DNA from 2 places in the Heyndrickxia sp. FSL K6-6286 genome. Region 1 is predicted to be linked to the other one. Evidence: riboswitches for the same ligand, from Rfam matches in the RefSeq annotation. Region 1 holds a riboswitch; the other holds the start of a gene.
What was found. Region 1 has a riboswitch for lysine ahead of MHI39_RS08655 (aspartate kinase). Riboswitches for the same ligand answer to the same signal wherever they lie in the genome.
Positions count from the first base shown of each region.

Region 2: another riboswitch for lysine. It lies ahead of MHI39_RS02125 (amino acid permease); the one in region 1 lies ahead of MHI39_RS08655 (aspartate kinase).

Region 1 is NZ_CP152029.1:1,712,390-1,725,116, forward strand. It holds gene MHI39_RS08620 (enoyl-CoA hydratase) at 1-230, shown strand, start outside; gene MHI39_RS08625 (electron transfer flavoprotein subunit beta/FixA family protein) at 361-1,134, shown strand; gene MHI39_RS08630 (electron transfer flavoprotein subunit alpha/FixB family protein) at 1,218-2,198, shown strand; gene MHI39_RS08635 (cytochrome c oxidase assembly protein) at 2,577-3,287, shown strand; gene MHI39_RS08640 (heavy metal translocating P-type ATPase) at 3,344-5,530, shown strand; gene trxA (thioredoxin) at 5,663-5,977, shown strand; gene uvrC (excinuclease ABC subunit UvrC) at 6,054-7,826, shown strand; lysine riboswitch at 7,887-8,065, shown strand; gene MHI39_RS08655 (aspartate kinase) at 8,179-9,405, shown strand; gene MHI39_RS08660 (YslB family protein) at 9,445-9,897, opposite strand; gene MHI39_RS08665 (succinate dehydrogenase cytochrome b558 subunit) at 10,240-10,851, shown strand; gene sdhA (succinate dehydrogenase flavoprotein subunit) at 10,916-12,667, shown strand.
Region 2 is NZ_CP152029.1:375,974-388,700, forward strand. It holds gene MHI39_RS02075 (ketoacyl-ACP synthase III) at 1-866, shown strand, start outside; gene MHI39_RS02080 (cation diffusion facilitator family transporter) at 941-1,843, opposite strand; gene MHI39_RS02085 (hypothetical protein) at 2,233-2,760, shown strand; gene MHI39_RS02090 (thioredoxin domain-containing protein) at 2,813-3,496, opposite strand; gene MHI39_RS02095 (IS1182 family transposase) at 3,904-5,478, shown strand; gene MHI39_RS02100 (YceI family protein) at 5,576-6,112, opposite strand; gene MHI39_RS02105 (glycine--tRNA ligase) at 6,567-7,949, shown strand; gene MHI39_RS02110 (DUF3231 family protein) at 7,987-8,325, opposite strand; gene MHI39_RS02115 (DUF3231 family protein) at 8,253-8,996, opposite strand; gene MHI39_RS02120 (CBO0543 family protein) at 9,131-9,628, shown strand; gene MHI39_RS02125 (amino acid permease) at 9,655-11,100, opposite strand; lysine riboswitch at 11,239-11,428, opposite strand; gene MHI39_RS02130 (APC family permease) at 11,526-12,727, opposite strand, start outside.

The DNA of each region.
Region 1 (12,727 bases):
ACGATGAATTATTAGTAAAAGCCAAGGAATTGGCATATAAAATTGCAAAGAAGAGTCCTATTGCATTAAAAGCTGCCATCGAACTATTAAACTATGGAAAAACGAAAGAATTTTACGAAGGGGTAAAACGTGAAGCAGAACTATTTGCTAAAGTTTTCGCTTCGAAAGATGGACAAGAAGGAATACAAGCGTTTATTGAAAAGCGTGAACCGCAATTTAAAGGGGAGTAAAAGAGCTTTGCTCTTTTAATTATATTATTAGTAGATGGTATAAGAAGCTACTTCTTAAACCGATCTATCATTAAAAAATTCAAAATCTTTAAAACTGAGAAAATGTTTTTAAATTCTAGGAGGGACATTCATGAATATCTTCGTACTTTTAAAAAGAACTTTTGATACTGAGGAAAAAATAACAATTACTAATGGATCAATCAATGAGGATGGTGCAGAATTTATTATTAATCCTTATGATGAATATGCTGTTGAAGAAGCAATCCTAGTTCGTGATGAACATGGTGGAGAAGTTACTGTTGTAACGGTAGGCAATGAAGAAGCTGAAAAACAATTGCGAACTGCCCTTGCAATGGGAGCTGATAAGGCAGTATTAATCAATACAGAGGATGATTTAGATCATGCAGATCAATTTTCCACAGCTAAGATTCTAGCAGAGTATTTAAAAGATAAAGATGCAGATTTAATTATTGGTGGAAATGTAGCGATTGATGGTGGTTCAGGACAAGTAGGACCACGTGTTGCAGATCTATTGGGCATCCCGTATGTAACGACCATTACAAAACTAGAAATTACTGGTGAAAAAGTATCGGTTATTCGTGATGTTGAAGGGGATTCTGAAGTTATCGAAACAACTTTACCATTATTAGTTACTGCACAGCAAGGATTGAATGAACCACGCTATCCATCATTACCTGGCATAATGAAAGCGAAGAAAAAGCCTTTAGAAGAACTTGAATTAGATGATCTCGATCTTGATGAGGATGATGTAGAAGCAAAAACAAAAACGATTGAAGTGTATTTACCATCTCAAAAAGAAGCAGGAAAAATTCTTTCAGGTGAGTTAGCTGACCAAGTAGTAGAGCTTGTAAATCTTCTTCATAAAGAGGCAAAAGTTATTTAAAATTTATATTCCTATTGGGAAGCTAAATAGATTCTTACAATACCATTTTATCAAACTTTGTTCACATACAGGAGGGAATTGAAATGGCAAGAAAAGTGTTAGTATTAGGGGAAGTTCGTGACGGTTCATTACGTAATGTTTCATTTGAAGCAATTGCTGCAGGGAAGACGGTTGCTGAGGGTGGAGAGCTAGTTGGAGTGTTAATAGGCAATAATGTAAACGCTTTAGGACAAGAGCTTATACAATATGGGGCAGATCGCGTGGTAATTGTTGAGGATGAGAAATTAGCCCAATATTCATCTGATGGTTACTCACAAGCCTTTATGGCAGTCGTAGAGGCAGAAAATCCGGAAGGAATCATAATGGGGCATACCGCACTAGGAAAAGATTTATCACCTAAAATCGCAAGTAAACTCGAAACAGGTTTGATTTCAGATGTAACTCATGTTGACGTATCAGGCGGTAATTTAGTTTTTACTCGACCAATTTATTCCGGAAAAGCATTTGAAAAGAAAATTGTTACAGATGGGATACTATTTGCCACAATCCGTCCTAATAATATAAATCCATTGGAAAAAGAAGATGCGAAAACAGGTGATATTAGTTCAATCTCTGTTGAAATCAAAGATCTTCGTACAATCATAAAAGAAGTGGTACGTAAAGCAAGTGAAGGAGTGGATTTGTCTGAGGCAAAAGTTGTTATTGCTGGTGGACGTGGAGTGAAAAGTGCTGACGGATTTGAACCTTTAAAAGAATTAGCGGAAGTATTAGGTGGTGCAGTCGGTGCTTCTCGGGGGGCTTGTGATGCGGATTACTGTGACTATTCCTTGCAAATTGGTCAAACAGGGAAGGTAGTTACACCGGATCTTTATATTGCCTGTGGAATTTCGGGAGCGATTCAGCATTTAGCAGGTATGTCTAACTCAAAAGTTATTGTTGCTATTAATAAGGATCCAGAAGCAAATATCTTTAAAGTAGCAGACTATGGAATTGTCGGTGATTTATTTGAAGTTGTTCCAATGTTAACGGAAGAATTTAAAAAATTGAAAGTATCTGCCTCATAATCTGAATGTTTACGGAGAAAAGTTCATCTTTCTCCGTTTTTTTATGTTTTTTTCTATCATATATGTTTGCTATTTAGGAAAAGTTGAAGACAAGTCACCCCTAATTTACTGAAAAAAAAGCTACAAGCCTTAGAAAGCCCTCTGTATCCTATAATAGATGCTTAATATCAGGCGGCAGCTTTTACAAAAGCAATAAATTATGTGATTACAGCTTTTATTTATTTACTACATAATGGACATAGCCCATTTAATAAAATAGAGAAAAGATATGTTAGGGGTGGTCCTTTGTCCTACTTCTGGATTATTCGGCAATCACTTGAATGGAATATACCCTTAGGATTAATTAGCTTATTTTTATTAAGTATTTATATACTTACTATGAGAAAAATTAGATTGAGGAAGAAACAATATGTTTTCTTTTTTTGTGGTATAGTTTTATTTTATTTGTTAGTAGGGAGCCCTTTATACACTCTTAGTCATTTATCTTTTATCACGCATATGTTGCATATTAGTCTTCTATTTTTCCTAATCCCGCCTCTACTGTTACTTGGAATTCCTAAAAGTCTTTTCCTTAATCGAAAGATGATGAAGCTACAAATAGATCCTTATTTAAATATTATCCTATTTGCGCTTTTTCTTTATCTCTATCATACACCTGCATTTTTAAGTATGCTTACTGAAGTAAAAGGCTACCATGAAATATTTTTATTCATAATGCTTTTATTATCTATTTTTCTATGGATTCCTTCCATTTCAGCAAGAATAAATAAAAATGTATGCTTTTCAATTAGCTATAAAAAAGTAAATATTTGGTTGATCACCCCATCCTGTCTAATATTGATTATTCTACCCTCTAATTCCGCTAATCCATTATTGAATGACATGTTAAATTTATGTTTGCCAACCGGTGTTGATTCGACTCTGTTTACACCGATTATTCCTCCTCAACTCGATCAGCAATTAGCCGGGCTATTAATGTTTCTTATGCATAAGATGGGAATGGTATTTGCTCATAGGTCCAAAAAACATAGTTCAAAAAACAATGATCCTAAATGTTCACTTGATTTCTTTTTTAAACATAAGTTCTAGTCCAATTTTTGTAACAATAAACTATAGTAACTATGTTTTTAAAGCTGGTGAAAATGATGAATGAAACAATGCAGATAGATATTAAAGGAATGCATTGCAGTGCCTGCTCTGCTCGAATTGAAAAGGTTATTTCAAAAATGGATGGAGTATTAAAGGTTAATGTAAACTTAGCCACTGAAAAAGGACGAATCATATATGATCCGAATCTTACGAGTAAACTATTGATTTTCAACAGAATTAAAAAGATTGGGTACGAAGCAGTCATTTCTAAAAATGCTCAGAATTTAATAGAGTCGAAGCGAAGAGAAATGAGAGGACTTGCTTGGAAGTTTTTTATTTCAGCAATTTTGGCATTACCATTCATTTGGACAATGTTTTCACATTTAAACATTTCGTTTATACCTGTCCCAGAGTTGTTTTTAAATCCATGGTTTCAATTGGCATTAGCGACCCCTGTTCAGTTTTTCATCGCGTTGCCCTTTTACGAAGGTGCTTGGAGCGCAATAAAAAATAGAAGTGCAAACATGGATGTACTTGTGGTACTAAGTACGTCAGCTGCTTATTTCTACAGCCATTATTTGACTTTTTCATCATCAAGAACAACTGGGCTGCATTATGAAACAAGTGTATTAATTATTACATTTGTTTTATTAGGAAAACTAATGGAAGCTAAATCGAAACGAAAAACGATGGATGCCATTAAAAAATTAAATCAATTACAAGTAAAATCAGCTATTAAATATATGAATGGAAAAGAATCAAAGACTTTTATCCATCAAATTATTCCCGGGGATATAGTAATTGTGAAACCTGGTGAAAGGATACCAATCGATGGACAAGTAATTGAAGGGATTTCAACCGTCAATGAATCGATGCTGACCGGTGAAAGCCTCCCGGTAGAAAAAAATATAGGAAATACAGTCTATTCAGGAACGATGAATGAAAACGGATTATTAAAAATTAAAGCGACTAAAAAGGAAAATGATTCTTTTCTTTCAAAAATAATTGAAATCGTAGAGGAAGCCCAAATTTCTAAACCACCTATCCAGCATATTGCAGATAAATTCACTGCAATATTTGTTCCAATTGTAGTGCTAATTGCTGTGGCAACCTTCATACTTTGGTATGGCTATTTAAATCCAGGACAAGTTAATGAAGCCCTAGAAAAAACAATCGCTGTTTTAATTATTTCTTGTCCATGTGCTTTAGGCTTAGCTACTCCAACATCAATTATGGTGGGAAGTGGGAAGGCAGCTCAAATTGGTATTCTTTTTAAAGAAGGGAAACTAATTGAACTTTTATCCAAAAACAATATGATTGTTCTTGATAAGACAGGGACGATTACAAAAGGGAACCCTGTAGTAACAGATATATTTATACAAAATATTGAGGAGAAATGTTTTCTACAATCAGTCGGTGCCCTTGAAATGAATACGAATCATCCAATTGCAAGGGCAATTGTAAGTGAGGCAGAAAAAAGGACTGATAAATTACCTAAAGCGATAAATGTGACTACGCTGCCCGGACATGGGGTCAAAGGAATTGTCGAAAGTAAGAAGATTATTATTGCTAACCCTTCCTATTTTAAAACACAGACAAACTATACACTTATTGGAGTAGAAGAAAAAATAAATAAGTTAGAAGGACAAGGGAAGACTGTTATGCTTATTTCAATCGATGATCAACTTGTTGGAATAATAGCTGTCGCAGATGAGGTAAAGAATTCTTCAAAAAGGGCAGTGCAAAGACTAAAGCAAATGGGTTTGAAAATCATGATCCTTTCAGGAGATAATAAAAACTCGGTTAAAATGATTGGTGAAATGGTTGGTATTAAGCATGTTGAGGCAGAAGTGACACCAGAAATGAAAGCAAGCTGGATAAAAAAACTACAAAATGAAGGAAAAAAAGTAATAATGGTAGGAGATGGAATAAATGATGCTCCTGCATTAACTAGTGCTAATGTAGGAATGGCGATGGGAAATGGCTCAGATATAGCCATTGAATCTGGTGACATTACGATATTAAATAATGATTTAAATAAAATTGCTGATGCTATGATCATCAGTAAAAAAACAATGAGAAATATTAAGCAAAATTTTATCTGGGCATTTATTTACAATGTAATTAGTATTCCTCTTGCTATTACAGGTGTGCTTCCACCTTGGTTTGCAAGTGCAGCTATGGCATTTAGCTCTGTTTCAGTTGTTTTAAATTCATTGCGTTTAAAAAATATTAAATTTTAAATGATTTGTTCATTAGAATAACTAAAAAAATAAGTGGGAATTTTAATGTAGAAACAAATTATTAGCATCTCAATATGAAGGATGTTATACTTGCGTTAGAATTACAGTTATATATAGGAGGTCATTAAACAAATGGCAATTACTCATGTTACTGATCAAAATTTCTCTTCAGAGACTTCTGAAGGATTAGTATTAACAGATTTCTGGGCAACTTGGTGTGGGCCATGTAAGATGATTGCACCAGTACTTGAAGAATTAGATGCTGAAATGGGAGATAAAGTTAAAATCGTAAAATTAGATGTTGATGAAAACCAAGAAACAGCTAGTAAGTACGGTGTAATGAGCATCCCAACATTAATCTTAATGAAAGATGGTCAAGAAATTGATAAAGTTATTGGCTATCAACCTAAAGAAGCATTAGTTGAATTAGTAAATAAACATTTATAATATAAGAATCCGGGTCATATTGACTCGGATTTTTTAGAGGAAACGCATTTTCGACTTTTATGAAAGGTAGAAGAATATGAATGATGTTATCAAAAATAAGTTAGCTCTTCTTCCTGACCAGCCTGGTTGCTACTTAATGAAAGATCGTCAAGGAACCATCATTTATGTTGGGAAGGCGAAGATATTAAAGAACCGAGTTCGCTCTTATTTTACAGGTTCTCATGACGGGAAAACACAAAGGTTAGTAAGTGAAATTGAAGATTTTGAATACATTATCACATCCTCCAATATAGAAGCTCTTATTCTAGAAATAAATCTTATAAAAAAACACGATCCCAAATATAATGTCATGTTAAAGGATGACAAGAGTTATCCATATATTAAGCTTACCCATGAAAGACATCCTAAATTAATTACAACTAGAAAAGTAAAACGTGATAAGGGAAAATATTTCGGACCGTATCCAAATGTACAGGCAGCTAATGAAACAAAAAAACTCCTGGATCGAATCTATCCTCTTAGAAAATGTTCCACACTTCCAGATAGAGTATGCTTATACTATCACCTTGGACAGTGTTTAGCTCCCTGTATTAATGAGGTGAAAGAGGATACCTATAAAAACATCGTTGATGATATAACTAAATTTTTAAATGGTGGCTACAAGGAAATTAAGCTTGAACTCTCAAGAAAAATGGAAGAGGCAGCTGAAAATTTAGAATTTGAAAGAGCAAAAGAGTATCGAGACCAGATTCTAAATATAGAAACAACAATGGAAAAGCAAAAAATAACGATGACTGATTTTACTGACAGAGATGTTTTTGGTTTTTCAGTTGATAAGGGCTGGATGTGTGTTCAAGTCTTTTTTATTCGACAAGGCAAACTTATCGAACGTGATGTTTCTATGTTCCCAATATACAATGAGCCTGAAGAAGAGTTTTTAACCTTTTTAGGACAATTCTATTTAAAGCCTAATCACTTTAAACCAAAAGAGATATTGCTTCCAGAGAATGTAGATATTGAGATTTGTGAACAATTACTGGAGACCAAAGTATTGCAGCCAAAAAAAGGTCAAAAGAAAGACTTAATCAAAATGGCTGAAAAAAATGCTTCTATTGCCTTAAACGAAAAGTTTGCACTTATTGAAAGGGATGAAGAACGGACCATTAAAGCAGTTGAAAATCTTGGTGAAGCGATGGGAATTTATACGCCACATCGTATTGAAGCTTTCGATAATTCAAATATCCAAGGAACAAATCCTGTATCAGCGATGGTTGTATTTATTGATGGAAAATCCGCGAAAAAAGAATATCGGAAGTATAAAATTAAAACTGTACAAGGACCCGATGATTACGAATCAATGAGAGAAGTAATTAGAAGAAGATATAGTAGGGCATTAAGAGAAGAATTACCTTTACCGGATTTAATTATTATTGATGGTGGAAAGGGACAAATTGAAGCCGCACGGGATATACTTGAAAACGAATTAGGATTATCAATACCGCTTGCTGGACTTGCAAAAGATGAAAAACATAAAACATCACAATTATTGGCTGGAAATCCTTTAGAGATGGTACCTCTACCAAGAAATAGCCAAGAGTTTTACTTACTACAAAGAATTCAAGACGAAGTCCATCGTTTCGCTATTTCATTCCATCGTCAATTAAGAGGGAAGAATGCTTTTCAATCGATTTTAGATGAGATAACAGGTATTGGTCCAAAACGAAAAAAGCAACTTCTTCGCCATTTTGGTTCGATGAAGAATATGAAAGAGGCATCAGTGGATGACTTTATAAAGCTCGGTATTCCAAAAAATGTTGCAGTCATACTAAAAGAAAAATTAGACAATTAAGGTAGTCAACTATAGAGCACTATGCTATAATGATAAAAAATTTAATACTTTTATTACTAATTTAGTGGTAGAGGTGCGAAACTAAAGAGTAAAGGCTTGGAGAATGATGAGATTCGTTGAAAAGCTTTGAAAGGGAGTTTCGCCGAAGTGAAAACAGACTCATTCTTTGTTTTCGCTGGTTCAGGGTTTAAGAAATACTGAACTGTCAAGGTATATCACCTTGGAGAGCTATCTCGCAAAGTGTTTTTTCGTAATGTTTATTTATTACGTCATCACAAGCAATGAGATATCGTTCTCATTGCTTTTTTTTGTAGGGATAGGATTTTATATCATGGGAAAGAGGGCGGATTCATTGGGAGTTGTAGTACTAAAATTTGGTGGAACCTCGGTTGGAAATGTTGAGCGTATCAAAAACACTGCAAATCGAATTTTAGATGAAAAAAAGATGGGAAATCAAGTGGTCGTTGTTGTTTCAGCAATGGGTAAAACAACCGATCAACTTGTTACTCTAGCAAAGGAACTATCAAGCTATCCAAATAAAAGGGAAATGGATATGCTATTATCGACTGGAGAGCAGGTGACAATATCACTTCTCTCTATGGCATTAGCAGAAAAAGGTCATTCAGCGATTTCATTTACAGGTTGGCAGGCAGGTATATTAACCGAATCTGTACATAGTAACGCTCGTATTATTGATATTGATCAAAAAAGGATTATTAACCAATTGGCAGAAGGGAATATTGTGATTGTTGCAGGCTTTCAAGGCGTATCAACGGATGGAGAAATTACAACTTTGGGTAGAGGTGGTTCAGATACAACTGCAGTCGCTCTGGCTGCCGCATTAGAAGCAGAAAAGTGTGTAATATATACGGATGTAACCGGTGTATATACTTCTGATCCAAGATTTATACCACAAGCAAGAAAGCTTGAAGCCATTTCCTATGATGAAATGCTAGAGCTTAGTAATTTAGGTGCAGGAGTCTTGCATTCGCGGGCTGTTGAATTTGCTAAAAATTATCAAATTCCATTAGAAGTATGTTCAAGTTTAGAAAGAGTAGCCGGTACAGTTATTGAGGAGGAAGTTACAGTGGAAAAAAGTTTAGTAGTCCGTGGGGTCGCATTTGAGGGAGATATTACAAGAATTACTATTTTTGGTTTGAAAAATAGTTTTCAAAATCTTTCATCCGTTTTTACTACATTAGCAAATAATAATATAAACGTGGACATCATTATACAAAATCAAACAGACGGAGAGGATGCTTATCTTTCATTTTCGATAAAAAATGATGATCTACATGATACAAGTAAAATTTTAGAAGATTATCAAGAAACATTGGGTTTTGATCATTTTGAATATGAAGCTGGTCTTGCAAAAGTATCGATCATTGGTTCTGGGATGATCTCAAATCCCGGTGTAGCAGCAAAGATGTTTTCCACATTAGCTGAACAAAATATAATGATTAAAATGGTAAGTACTTCTGAAATAAAAGTATCTACAGTTATTGAAGAACAACAGATGATTAAGGCAGTAGAATCATTACATACTGCTTTTGGTCTTGATTTAGTTGCAATGAAATAAAATAATGAAGGGTGACCTTGACGGTCACCCTTCATTATTTTAAATATCCGTATCCTTGACATCCCAACGAACAATTAATTTGATTTTTCTATGACGTTTAATGATTTCCTCATATGCCTCAGTTCTTAGCTTGCGCTGTGTTTGAATTTGTTCAGCGATAAAACCTGCTTCTAATTTAAAGCAACTTTCAGTTTTTAAATCAAATTGTCGGCTTATAATGGAACTTGTGAGTTCAAGCTCCATTCCCTTTTTATCTTCTTTTATCAAATGAAGAGATCCCCAGCCTGCTTCTTCAAAAAAGGATATTATCTCATCCATTGATACAAGAGGAAATTTTCTTGCGAGATGCTTCCCAGACCAATATAATATTTCGGGTGTTTCTTTACCAAGTATATCTGGTATCAATATATCACGAATCAATTCGTATCCAAAGGCAGGAACGCTAAGATCCAAATTTTCTGTGTTCATTTCTAATTCTGCAGAAGATTTCAAGTTATTCCCCTCTTTCTCTATGTTTATTATTATATACAAAATTTCATTTCAGTTTAATAAAAATTTTGGAAAGGAATGCAATGAAAAATTATTTAAATAATTCAAAATGATTAGTGCTGCTAGCAATAATTTACTTTATCAATGATTTATATGATTAATACAGCAAAAAAGTATTCGTATTTATGTCGAAATAATGTATACGTTTCCTTGACGGTCACTAAGAGCGGGAGTAAAATGGATATGTCACATAAATGCTATATTTTTGCGTAGGATATTCAAAAAAAAATTTTTTTGAATTACTTTGCTATGCACACACGCTTTTATTAATAAGGGGGGTATAATGTGGCCGGAAATCGTGAGTTTTTAAATCGCAGATTGCATTCATTACTAGGAGTTGTGCCAATTGGAATATTCTTAATTGTCCACCTAGTTGTGAACCATTTTGCAACAGGCGGAGAAGAATCATTCAACAATGCTGTAGGCTTCATGGAAAGTCTACCATTCCTTATTTTCCTTGAAATTATTGTTATTTATTTACCTTTGCTGTTCCATGCAATTTATGGATTATACATTGCGTTTACAGCAAAAAACAATACGAGTAAATTGGGTTATTTTCGAAATTGGATGTTTCTGTTCCAACGAATTTCAGGAGTAATCGTGTTAATCTTTCTTGCATGGCACGTATATGAAACTCGAATTCAAGCAGCTTTAGGGAATGCAGAACTTAATTTCAACTTAATGGAAGATGTATTTTCAAACCCATGGATGATAGGGTTCTACATAGTTGGATTAATTGCAACTACTTTCCACTTCTCTAATGGTTTATGGTCTTTCTGTGTTAGCTGGGGAATTACACAATCTCCACGTTCACAACAAATTGCTAGTTATGTTGTATTAGTAGTATTTGTCGTATTATCAATAATTGGAATTCGTGCAATATTCGCTTTCGTATAAGAGTAAAACAGCAATAAGTAACATTCTTTTAGGAATTATGTTATGAGAAGGAGTGAGTCTTCCAGTGAGTAGAGGAAAAATCATCGTAGTCGGCGGTGGATTAGCTGGCTTGATGTCAACAGTAAAAATTGCAGAGGCAGGAAAACAAGTAGATTTATTTTCATTAGTGCCAGTCAAACGTTCTCACTCTGTTTGTGCACAAGGTGGAATTAACGGTGCAGTGAATACAAAGGGTGAAGGAGATTCACCATGGATTCACTTTGATGATACCGTTTACGGCGGAGATTTTTTGGCTAATCAGCCTCCGGTTAAAGCGATGTGTGAAGCAGCGCCAGGAATTATTCATTTATTCGATCGTATGGGTGTAATGTTTAACCGTACACCAGAAGGTTTATTAGACTTCCGTCGTTTTGGTGGAACTCAACATCACCGTACAGCTTTCGCAGGAGCAACGACTGGTCAACAGTTATTGTACGCGCTTGATGAACAAGTTCGCCGCCATGAAGTAGCAGGTCTAGTAAATAAATTTGAAGGCTGGGAATTTTTAGGGATTGTTCAAGATGATGAAGGAGTTTGTCGTGGAATTGTTGCTCAAAACTTGACATCAATGGAAATTCAAGCTTTTGAGGCAGACGCAGTTATTATTGCATCAGGTGGCCCTGGTATCATTTTCGGAAAATCCACAAACTCCATTATAAATACTGGTTCAGCTGCATCTATTGTTTACCAACAAGGTGCGACTTATGCAAATGGTGAGTTTATTCAGATCCATCCAACTGCGATTCCTGGTGATGACAAATTACGTCTCATGAGTGAATCAGCACGTGGGGAAGGTGGACGAGTTTGGACATATAAAGATGGGAAACCATGGTATTTCCTTGAAGAAAAATATCCTGCATATGGAAACCTAGTACCTCGAGATATCGCCACTCGTGAAATTTTTAATGTGTGTGTAGATATGAAACTTGGAATTAATGGGGAAAACATGGTATATCTAGATTTATCCCATAAGGATCCACATGAGCTTGATGTAAAACTTGGTGGTATCATTGAAATATATGAAAAATTTGTTGGTGAAGACCCACATAAAGTACCTATGAAAATCTTCCCTGCTGTCCATTATTCAATGGGTGGATTATGGGTTGACTATAAACAACATACAAAGATCCAAGGTTTATTTGCTGCTGGTGAATGTGATTATTCTCAGCATGGTGGTAACCGTTTAGGAGCAAACTCCTTACTATCTGCTATTTATGGTGGTATGGTTGCTGGTCCTGAAGCAGTAAACTATATTAATGGATTAGAAAAGAGCACGGATAGCTTATCTTCTTCGATTTTCGATCAGGCTATTAAAAAAGAAGAAGAAAAATGGAATGATATTTTATCATTAGATGGTAATGAAAATGCATATCTTCTTCACAAAGAACTTGGGGAATGGATGACTGATAATGTAACGGTTGTACGTTACAATGACCGTCTTCAAAAAACTGATGATAAAATACTTGAATTGATGGAGCGTTATAATAACATCAACGTAAATGATACAGCAAAATGGAGTAACCAAGGTGCGACATTTACACGTCAGTTAAAAAATATGCTTCATCTTGCTCGTGTCATTACGATTGGTGCATTAAATCGTAATGAAAGTCGTGGTGCTCATTACAAACCGGAATTCGCAAAACGTAATGACGAAGAATGGTTAAAAACGACTATGGCTGATTTCGATGCTTCTACGAATACTCCGAAATTTAGCTACGAGGATGTAGATGTATCCCTTATTAAGCCTCGTGAACGCGACTACACTAAGAAACATTAATAACTATTAGTGTTTTACGTTATTAACTTTATGAACGCGACTATACTAAAACGAAAGAGG
Region 2 (12,727 bases), 1.3 Mb from region 1:
CTGGTATGAAAGAAAGAAGAATATCAGAGGAGAATGAATTCGCTTCATCATTAGCATTTAAAGCGATTGAAAATTTAGCGGAAAACTACCAAAAGAATATTCAAGACATTGACTTCATCATCGTCTCTACAACGACAGCTGATTACGCTTTTCCGAGTGTAGCTTGTCAAATTCAAGATCATTTCCATATTCCACAAACAGGTGCCATCGATTTAAACGCCACATGTGCAGGATTTACTTATGCCTTACATGTAGCGAATGGTTTGATTACTTCAGGTCTACATCGGAAAGTCTTGGTGGTGGCAACTGAAACATTAACGAAAGTAACAGATTATCAGGATCGCTCGACATGTATTTTATTTGGGGATGGTGCTGCAGCTGCTTTAGTTGAATTTGACGAGGTAAATCCTAGCTTTATTGGAAGTCACCTTGGTACGAATGGTGATGGAGGGCAAAATGTCTATCGAACGCATCTATCGACAACAATGCACGGGCAGGAGCTGATCGATAGTAAGAAGATGGTGCAGAACGGGAGAGAAGTCTATAAATGGGTTGCTCGAACATTACCAGAAGGAATCGAGCAATTATTGGAAAAAAACAGCATGTCGCTAAATGAGGTAGACTGGTTCATCCCGCACAGTGCGAACCTTAGAATGATCGAAACTGTATGTGATAGAACAGGAATATCGCTGGAGAAGACATTAACTAGTATGCAATACTTTGGAAACACATCATCCGTTTCTATTCCTTTAGCATTGGATTTAGCTATAAAAGAAGGAAAAGTAAAGAACGGAGAGACTCTTTTAATGTACGGATTTGGTGGAGGACTCACACATGCAGGTCTCTTAATAAAATGGAATCTCTAGAAGAAATAAGGACTACAGACGGGCTGTCTAAAAGGTAAAGAGGGTAGACCTCAGTATAGACAGCTTCGTCTTACTTATTCTTTTTCCTCATTCGTGTAATAAGGATTTAAATGAATAAGCACCTCTTGAATATTATCGTAGTTGCTCATCAGTGCGTGTTTAATTTCTCTAGCAAGATCATGACCTTCCTTTATTGTTTTACTATGATCAACAGAAATTCTCAAATCAACAAGAATATAGTGGCCATGGTCTCTAGCACGGATTTTATCGATTCGTTTGACATCCTTAAATGTAGAAATAATGGTTACAAAATCTTGGAGTGTATCCATATCAATATTTCTTTCTAAAAGGATATTAAATGCCTCACTGAGTAATTCCTTTGAAATGTTAAAGATTAAATATGCAACAAAGATACTGGCTACCTTATCACCATAAAGTAAAATCGTAATATCAGTTTTTTCTCCAATAACCGATAATAATACCCCTATGGCTGCAGCAATCGAAGCAACTATATCCGCTTTATGATCAAATGCTATGGCTTCAATCGCTTTACTATTATGAGCTTTAGCTACTTTCATAGAGGAACGATATAAGAATTCCTTAAACAGATAAGAAAAGATTGCAACATACATTGCTAGAATATTAGGTGTCTCTATTGGGTGGAAGAAGCCACTAATTCCTTCATAAACAATATAAAGGGCTACTAACAACAATAAAATACCAACAATTCCAGATACAATGACTTCTGCTTTTCCGTGTCCATATGGGTGTTCTTTATCTGCAGGTTTGTTTGCAATTTTAATAACTAATAGAACAATGACAGAGGCGAACACATCAGCAGCAGAGTGGATTCCATCAGCAAATACGGCATCACTATGTGCATACCAGCCTATAATCATTTTCCCTAAGGTTAAGAGGATATTACTCCATACACTAATCCATGCAATTTTTTTAGCAATGGCTTCCCTTTTCCCCAATGTAAAACACCCCAATCAAAAAAAACGGTCTTTTGTAACTTTTTAACGTTGCCTTTGTATCATAACAAACGCAGTGTTGGTGGGTCTAGAGAAAGATAGTTGAGTGAATCTACGGTTTTAATCATGAACTAAAAATGTTTCCTTCACGAAAAACAATACCAAATTAGTATGTGTCTTTTTCCAAATTTTTATAATAAATCTCTTTACTTAAGCTCCGCTCGTTTCCGTGAAAAGAATAACAAACATTAACATTACTTTTTGTAACCATCATAGTACTCCAAAAAAACTTCGATTTGTGCTTTTTTTATTAGCTTCAAAGATATTTAGGTGAATTTTCCTGTGGGAATATATGCTATTATTAGGAAAAAGTATGGACTCGGGAGGGTTAAATGAGGAGAAAAATTATACTGCTCTTTTTGTTGATATCCACGTTAGCAGCTTGTAGTATGGATAAAAATGAGGTCAAGGATAGCCCGTTATATGAAGGGCGAGATTTGACTATTGGTGTTGTTGGTAAAATACCTGATGTTCGGGAAAGGAACATTGTTTTTAAAAACATCGATTTAAATGATATAAGAAAAGGAAATCTATCCTCAAAATATGATGCAATCTTTATTATGAAGGAGCATTTAATAGAAGCAGCTAGAGCTCCATATGCAAAAATCTATAAAAATTATGGTATTCCATTTTTCTTTATTGAATCGAAAAAGTCCCATGTACCTTTCATTGAAGCAGAAATTGAATATGAAGCATTTCCAGATACAGATTCAGGTGAATATGCCTCTGGATATTACCACCTATCAAATGATACTGAGAAATCTTGGGGATATGGTTTATATAATGATACTGTAAATGAGGTAAACATTTTAGATGTTTTCTCAAGAATATTTATGACTATTAAAACAATTGATCAATAAGAGTTAATAAAAAAAGAAACCCTTGAAAAATCAAGCGTTTCTTTTTTTATTATTATTTTTTAGCCGCATCTTTCACTTCTTGAATAAATTCATCATAGGAACTGCCTGTGAATTTCTTTCCATTGATGAAGAGGGAAGGGGTGGAGTCGATTTTTAATTCGCTCACATAGGATCGATCTTTTGCTAATGCATCCTTATATTCCTTATTTTTAAATGCCTCTTCCACTTTCTTTACATCTGCTTCATTCACCAATTCAGCTAATGAATCTTTAAGGACTTTGAGAGTAAAGAAATCAGTTTTTTCTTCTTTAGGCTGTTTGCTATACAGAAGATGATGGAATTTCCAAAATACATCATTTCCAAGTTCTTGATAAACGGTTTCAGCAAATTGTGCTGAGCGTTCCGAATCCTTGTAAATGAATGGATAGTTCATAAAATATAATTTGGCTTTACCTGTTTCAATAAGATCCTTCTGAATCACTGGATAGACAGTATCATTAAAATCTTTACAAGCTGGACATTTGTAATCTCCAAATTCAACAATTTCAACTGGGGCATTTTCATCACCTTCAAATGGCTGATTACTATAATCAAATGAGAAGGTCTCGTCCTGTTTTGGTTCATCAGAAGATTGTTTACTTAAAAATACAATTAATGCAAGTAAGACTACAGCTACTACAATAACGATCCAAAAAAATGAACTTCCTGATTTATTAGCTTTTTTTGACTTTGCCATAATTGCACACCTTTACCATTATAGTTTCTAATTTAACGTAAGTTTTACATAATGTAGTTTGAAACGTCAAGTTATAGACCGCAATGACATGGAATTGTAAAAAATGGCTCTTTTCTCAAACATAGTTTCTATTTAGATGTAGTTATAACGTTACACCTCTCATTCCACTGAGAAAAGAGCTACAAGCTCCATAATAATTGCTAAATCGCTTTTGACAAGAGCAATCAACTATACGTGGCAGCCTAAAAAAGAGGCTGGGACAAAACCCACCTCTGAGATGAAAAAGCCGGTGAAATTTTACGACAAGTAAAATTTCACCGGCTTTGATTATTTTTTTAACAAAAATAAGGACCACTTCTGATAAAATTAAGTCACCACAACAAAATTATACAGAAAGAAGGATCCTTATGTTTAAAAATTATACCATGAATCAATTAGTTTTGCCTTTAGATTTAGAAGTAAAATTACAAAAAAATGATATTGCCTTTCATATCCATCATCTAGTTGAAAGTATTCCTCATGAAGTTTTCGAACCATTTCTGCGAAATGAGGGCTATCCTGCTTATCATCCACGCATGATGCTTAAAATTATTTTATGTGCCTACACCCAATCTGTCTTTTCAGGGCGAAAAATTGAAGCCCTATTAAAAGACAGTATCCGGATGATGTGGCTATCACAAGGGTATGAACCAAGCTACCGTACAATCAATCGATTCCGTGTTCATTCAGATGTGAAAGAATTAATTCGCCAATGTTTCGTCCAATTTCGTTGCCAATTAATCGAAGAAAAACTAATCGATCAAGAAGCAATTTTTATTGATGGTACAAAGATTGAAGCAAATGCGAATAAATTTACGTTTGTCTGGAAGAAATCGATTGAGAAATATCATCACAGTTTAATTGAAAGGTCAAACCAGCTATATAACGAGCTACTTGAGAACGAAATTATACCTGAAATTGAACGGGAAGGTGATGAACAATTATCATTGAAAGAGCTCGCTCAATTGGTAGGAAAAGTGGACAATGTCGTAGCTGAGTATGATAAACAAATTAAGGAATCATCAGACGTTCCAGAACGAAAAGCTTTAAGAAGTGAACGCAAATACCCGAAACAAGTGCGTAAACAGTTGATTGATTTTGTCTTACGAAAACAAAAATATCAACGAGACTTTGAAATTTTAGGCACACGTAATAGCTATTCCAAAACAGATCTGGACGCGACATTTATGCGAATGAAAGATGATTATATGCAAAACGGACAATTGAAAGCTGGTTACAATGTACAAATCGCAACAGAAGGGCAATACACGCTTGCCTATAGTTTATTTTCAAACCCAACAGATACACGTACGTTAATTCCATTTCTTGATGAAATCGAGAACCATTATTTCGTGTTACCGAAACATATTGTCGCAGATGCAGGTTATGGTAGTGAACAAAACTATAATGATATCCTTTTGAACAGAAAACGAGAAGCACTGATTACGTATAATCTGTATTTGAAGGAGCAAAAGAAAAAGTACAAACAAAACCCATTGAATCCCGACAACTGGCAGTATTGTGAAGAAACAGATACATATATATGCCCTAACCAGAAACGTCTTGAATTTCAATATCATTCTGTCCGTACTGATCGTACGGGATTCCAACGAAGGTTCAAGATCTACGAGTGTGAGGACTGTTCGGGATGTCCATTCCGTTCATCATGTACAAAAGCGAAAGAAGGCAACAATCGAAAACTAATGGTGAATGAACAATGGGAACAACAAAAAGTATATGTGAGAGCGAAGCTTTCAGAAGAGAAAACGAGCTCCATCTATCGAAAACGCAAAATCGATGTGGAACCAGTTTTTGGATTCTTGAAGGCTAATTTACGTTTCACTCGATTTTCTGTACGAGGAAAATCGAAGGTAGAAAATGAAATGGGACTCGCATTAATGGCCGTGAATTTAAGAAAATTCACGGCCAAACAACTACGGTAATAGAAGAATTAACACACAAAAATAGGAAAAGTTGAATTTGAGTTCGCTCAAATTCAACTTTTTCACTATTTGAAGCTAGTTATGTCCCAGCCTCTTTTTACGCTTCCTTCGCTGCTTCGATTTCAATAGCTACTTTTATTTCATCTCCAACTAGGACACCGCCAGTTTCAAGAGCTGCATTCCAAGTTAAACCATAGTCGCTGCGTTTGATTTTTCCATTAGCACTGAAGCCGATTTTTTCCGCTCCACTCATTGGATCTTTTGCTAATCCTTCGAATGTCACTGCAAATGTTTCTTCGCGTGTAACGCCATGAAGTGTAACATCACCTGTAACATTGTATTCATCTTCACCTGTTTTCACAATTTTGTTTGCTTTAAAGGTCATCGTTGGATATTGTTCAACATCAAAGAAATCAGCAGAGCGTAAGTGGTTATCACGATCTGCATTTCTAGTGTCGATACTTGCGACATCAATGCTGAAATCGATGTTTGCTGTTTCTAGGTTTGTTGGATCAGCTTCAACTACAGCAGAGAATTGTTGAAAAGCTCCTTTTACTTTAGATACCATCATATGTTTTACTGAAAAATCAATACTACTATGTGCTGTGTCAACAGTCCATTTTGACATTGTCATATTTCATTCCTCCATTTATATTAATTACTTAATGTAAGTTGCTATATATTTTATAGTTGGTGATTTAAATATAATTATATTTTCATAACCTCCATTTGTCAATTATTTTATGTAAAAATATCATATTTAATAACTTTTTTATAGTAGGTGTTAACAATAAAGAGCTACCGTCCATTGACTTATATTCCTCCATTGGGGTAATATAATCTTAAAAATATGGACGACATTGAAGGATCAATAGTAGCTAAATGTATTCTTTGCTAGCGAGTCAGGGAAGGTGGAAGCCTGATAAGAAGTTTTAGTGAAACGGCAATCTGGAGTCGTTGTAAGAAAGTGGATGTGTATATTTACACATCAACTGGGGTGGAACCGCGTGAGTATAGCTCTCGTCCCCAGGCTTAAACGAGCCTGGGAACGAGAGCTTTTTGATTTTTACGAAAAGGAGAGAATAACTATGGCAGTAACTATGGAACAAATTGTATCACATGCGAAGCACCGTGGATTTGTATTTCCTGGATCAGAGATTTATGGAGGTCTTGCAAATACATGGGATTATGGTCCACTTGGTACAGAGTTGAAGAATAATATTAAAAAGGCTTGGACTAAAAAGTTTATTCAAGAATCCCCTTATAATGTAGGTCTTGATTCAGCTATTTTAATGAACCCAAGAACATGGGAAGCATCTGGCCATATTGGTAACTTTAATGATCCGATGATCGATTGTAAAAATTGTAAAGCGAGACATCGTGCAGATAAATTAATTGAAAATGCAGCAGAAGCAAAAGGGACAGAAATTATTGTTGATGGGCTCCCGTTTGAAAAAATGGAAGAGCTTATGAAGGAATATGATATTGCTTGTCCAGATTGTGGTAGTAAAGATTTTACAGGGATTCGTCAATTTAATTTAATGTTCAAAACGTTCCAAGGTGTAACTGAAACGAGCACAAACGAAATTTTCCTTCGTCCGGAAACAGCACAAGGGATATTCGTAAACTTTAAAAATGTTCAACGTACGATGCGTAAGAAATTACCATTTGGTATTGCCCAAATCGGTAAAAGCTTCCGTAATGAAATTACTCCAGGAAACTTCACCTTCCGTACCCGTGAATTTGAACAAATGGAATTAGAATTTTTCTGTAAACCTGGTGAAGAGTTAGAGTGGTTTAATTACTGGAAGGAATATGCGAAGAATTGGTTATTATCACTTGGAGTAAAAGAAGAAAATCTTCGTCTCCGTGATCATTCTGAGGAAGAACTATCACATTATAGTAATGCAACAACGGACTTTGAATACAAATTCCCATTTGGATGGGGAGAGCTATGGGGAATCGCTTCAAGAACAGATTACGATTTAAAACAGCATATGCAATTTTCTGGTGAAGATTTTACCTATTTGGATCAAGAAACAAATGAACGCTATGTTCCGTATTGTATTGAACCATCTTTAGGAGCAGACCGTGTAACACTAGCATTTATGATTAATGCCTATGAAGAAGAAGCATTAGAGGATGGTACGTCGAGAACAGTTATGCATTTGCACCCAGCACTTGCACCGTATAAAGCAGCAATCCTACCATTATCGAAAAAATTATCTGATGAAGCAAGGGAGATCTTCGCTGATTTAGCTAAACACTATATGGTTGACTTTGACGAAACTGGTTCAATCGGAAAACGTTATCGTCGACAAGATGAAATTGGTACTCCATTCTGTATTACTTATGACTTTGATTCAAAAGAAGATCATATGGTAACGGTTCGTGATCGGGATACTATGGAACAAACTCGTCTTCCAATTTCAGAACTAAAAAGCTTTTTAGAAGAAAAAATTCAATTTTAATGAATAAGGAGGCTCCTATGGAAGCCTCCTTATTTCGTTATTCATTTTTTTCAAGAGCTCTTCGATCAGGAGCTGCAGGAGGTTCCTCTAACCAGCCTCTATTTACCATTAAGTCAAAACCATCCTTCGTATAGGACAGAATTTCAGCGATAATCTTACTAATTTGTACGGTTAAATCCGTTCGTAATGAAGTGGATAATGAATGCCCGAGCAATGAAATATCCAGTGCATTTAAAGTATTGAACAGATTCATTATTAATTTATCAGAAAAAGGGGAATTCTGTGAGTCTGTTACCTCCATATTTACAGTAGTGATTCCAAGTAAATCTTCCTTGAATAATAGATCATTAAAAAATTTAATTTGTTTAGTTGAAATTTCCTTTCCTTTCCTTTCTTTATAAAGTCCTTTACTTCCTTATCACGAACAACTTGCAAGCAACCCGTACATAACAGAATAGAAAAGTAGTTTCTTTCGATATTAAAGAAGATTTCAGTCAATTCATTAACATTTAATGGTCTTCTTTTATGAAATATCCCATTTATATAGGTTTCTTTTTTTATGTATTTAACTTCTGTAGGATACGGAATATTTGGGGGACGGTCATATAATCCCTTTGATAATAGTAAAACTACTGCATCTTCATATAGCATAGAAGCTTCAGATAATGCAGCTGAAAAGAAGGAAGTGATATCATGTCTTGCAGTATTTACAATGGCAAATGAGTAAAAAATCATATCCAATCTTCCCATATTATAAACAAAGCTTAAGGCAAAAGGATCATTAAACAGTGGTGGTGTATTTAGGTTAATATCCCTTTCTGTAAAACCGTTTGGAATGGGGATATTTTCCTCGTTAAATATAGTTATAATTTTTTGTATTCGTATATTAGTAAAATCCAGTGACTTTTGTAGAATTTTTTCAATCTCACTATCTTTAATATGATGAAGAAAATAAGTAATAAGGCACCAAGCCATTGTATTATTCATATAAGTTCCCCAAAGAGCTCCTATTTCGGGACTAGTTAGTTTTGTGTTCCGTTCCTTCATTTGTAATCACCTCTTTCATTTTTATTTTTTGATATTCGGCATTTTTTATCCGTTCAACCGCAAATAATTAGTGGATAGAAACTTCCGGCTTGGAAAAAATAATCATAGGCAAGAGACTAGATGGGAGTAATTAAATGAGCATCACAGTGACAGTTTTATTGTTGATTATATTGATTTGGAAAGGGTATCTAAAAAATTGGAGAGACTATCACACAACGTTATTATATGTAATTACTTGTAATTTAACTTATATTGTATTATGTAGGGACTATTGGCTTTGGAAATATCATTCCCCTTTTCTATCTGAAAAAGAAATAGAATTATTTAATGTCCTAGTTCTCCTACCATTATTATCCTTATTGTACTTATCCCGTTATCCAGAGGGGGTAAGGAAAATAAAAAAGTTTATTTTTTTAAGTAAGTGGGTTATAGGCTCCATGCTAATTGAAGGTTTATTTATTTACTTTAATGAGATTGAATTTGACCATGGATGGGGATTTTGGATGGAGCTTCCATTTTATTTCGTTATGTATACATTTATGAGATTGCATATGCTTAAACCGTTGCTTGTTTATGCTCTTTCCGTTATAACTGCTTTTCTTTTTCTATGGATCTTCCATGTACCGGTATAAAAAAAGACCGTCAGAGACGGTCAATATTAGTAATTTTTATTTGTACTAAAATCACATTCCTCAAGAGGTACGATTTTTGTTTTTTTAATGAACTTATAGCTTAACCAAACGATGATAAATAGTGGTAAACCGATATAAGAAATTAAAATACTTGTCCAATCAATATGCCCACCTAAAAATGATGAGTAATTTTGTCCTAATATAACAATTGCACATAGGATAAAGGCGAAGATTGGTCCGAATGGAAATAGCCTTGATCGATAAGGTAAGTCATTTAAATCACGACCTTGTGCCACATAAGCTTTTCTAAATCGATAGTGACTAATCGCGATGCCCAGCCATGCAATAAACCCTGACATTCCGGAAGCGTTGAGCAACCAAACATACACAACACCATCACCAAAAAATGAGGCCAGAAAGGCAATTGTTCCAACTAAAGATGTTACGATTAATGCATTAACTGGTACTCCGTTTTTATTCAATTTTGCTAAAAACTTTGGTGCTTTCCCATCCCGTGCTAAATCCCATAACATACGAGTAGATGCATACATCCCTGAATTTCCTGCAGATAATACAGCTGTCAGAATGATTGCATTCATTACTGATGCTGCAAAGGCAATTCCAGCTTTATCAAAAATAATAGTAAAAGGGCTCATTGCAACATCTTCCATCGCTAAATTTTTGTCAGTATAAGGGATAAGAAGACCGATTACTAAGATAGCTAATATATAAAATAAAAGAATACGCCAGAATACTTGTCGAACAGCTTTTGGAATACTTTTCTCTGGATCATCGCTTTCACCTGCAGCTACTCCAAGAAGTTCTGTACCTTGAAATGAGAATCCTGCAGCCATAAATATTCCAAGCATGGACATGAATCCGCCATGGAATGGGGCATCACCAACAGTGAAGTTCTTAAAACCTACAGGTTCGCCACCCATAATGCCGAAGATCATTAAAAAACCTGTAATAATAAATACCATAACAGTTATGACTTTAATGAGGGAAAACCAAAATTCAGCTTCACCAAATCCTTTAACAGATAAATAATTTAAGAGAAACATAATGACTAAGCAAATACTACTCCAAATTAAAGAAGGAGTATGTGGAAACCAGAACTTCATAATTATAGTGACTGCTGATAATTCTGCGGCAATTGTAATCGCCCAGTTATACCAGTAATTCCATCCAAGAGCAAACCCCAAAGAGGGATCAACAAATCTTGATGCATACGTACTGAATGTTCCAGATACAGGCATAAAGGCAGCCATCTCTGCAAGACTGGTCATTAGAAAATAAACCATGATTCCGATTAATAGATATGCGACGATTACTCCACCTGGGCCTGCTGTATGGATCGCTCCACCACTAGCCAAGAAGAGACCGGTACCAATAGTACCTCCAAGTGAAATCATCGATAGATGTCGGGATTTTAATTTGCGTTTTAGTTGAGGTTCTTGTTGATTATCCATGTAGAAATACACTCCCTTTTCATAATAAGCGTCGGACCTTAAGAGGTGGTCGCTTAATTGATTATTGGAAGGGTGGGGAATAAACAAAAATGCCACGAAAAAGATTTCGCGGCATTGTAAACACCCCGCATCATACCTTCCGAAGATAGCACAACACGTTCATTTGGAATCAATAAACGTGACAGTTCTGCTCCTATTTGGATACAGCCCCAGCCGATACACACAGAGATGTGTACAAGCTTCGGCAGTTATTCCTTTCAGATGGAGTTATCAATCTCTCTGGATCTCGTCCGTCTTACTCTTAATAACCGCGACCTCTACCCCATCGGTTTGATGAGGATTTTTTTATTTAGTTCATAATTTACTATTATAAAATAATTTTATAATAAATCAATGGTAAATTTTTTGAAACGATATTTTGGCTTCTATTTTTTAAATTTATACGGCAATGTTGAAACAACAATGTCCTTTTGCCACAGCAATCTGGCTCTTATCAATAGAGCTGATTGATTGTGTAAAATAGTGTGCCATCTTTTTTTAGGGATGAATTGTGGGACTAATACAGTCACCATATAATGCTTTTCTGTTGCTTTGGCTTGTATCGTTTCTAAAAATTTACACAAAGGATGAAGTATACTCCGATAGGATGAATAAAGTGTCACAAGGCGAACCCCATTATTTAATTCAGCCCATTGTAGCTCCATCTTTTTTTCATCTTCCTTATCGAAGGCAACATATACAGCAATTACTTGATCAGATAAAGATTTTGCATAATTAATCGAGCGATCCACAACCGTTGTTATTCCCGCAACAGGCACTATAAAAATGTTTCCCTTAATTTCTTCCTCTATATGCTTTGATAAACGTAGCTGTTCTCCAACCGCTGAGTAATGTTTTTTTATCTGATAAAACGTATATACAACAATAGGTAGGAAGATAATGACAAACCAAACCTGATGGAATTTAGTTACAAAAAGAATCGCTAGTACAAGAAATGAAATAAGTGCCCCTATTAAATTAATAGCAAGTTTACCAATCCATCCTTTCGGTTTTTCTCTTAACCATTTCATACTCATACCTGTTTGAGAAAGGGTAAATGGAATAAAAACGCCTACTGCATATAAGGGAATTAAATGCTCTGTTTTTCCTTTAAATGCTATGATGAGCAAAATAGAAGCAATGCTTAAAAAAATGATTCCATTTGAGTATCCCAAACGATCCCCTCTAATCGAGAACATTCTTGGCATATACTTATCCCTGGATAAACTGTAAGCTAACATAGGAAATGCCGAGAAACCTGTATTAGCAGCAAGTACTAATATTAATGCAGTAGTTCCTTGTACAAAGAAATAAAGGAAATTTCGTCCGAATGTTTGTGCTGCAATTTGAGAAATCACCGTTTCATTTCCTTTAGGAGCAATTCCAAACCAATAGGTTAAAAAAGTAATTCCCGAGAATAGAACAGCAAGAATAAATCCCATTAAGGCTAATGTTGCAGCAGCATTTTTTGCAGCCGGTGCTTTAAAATTTGGGACAGCATTCGAAATCGCTTCTACACCAGTCAAAGCTGAGCAGCCTGATGAAAAGGCGCGTAGTAATAGGAATAAAGAAATTCCTGCTACCGGTG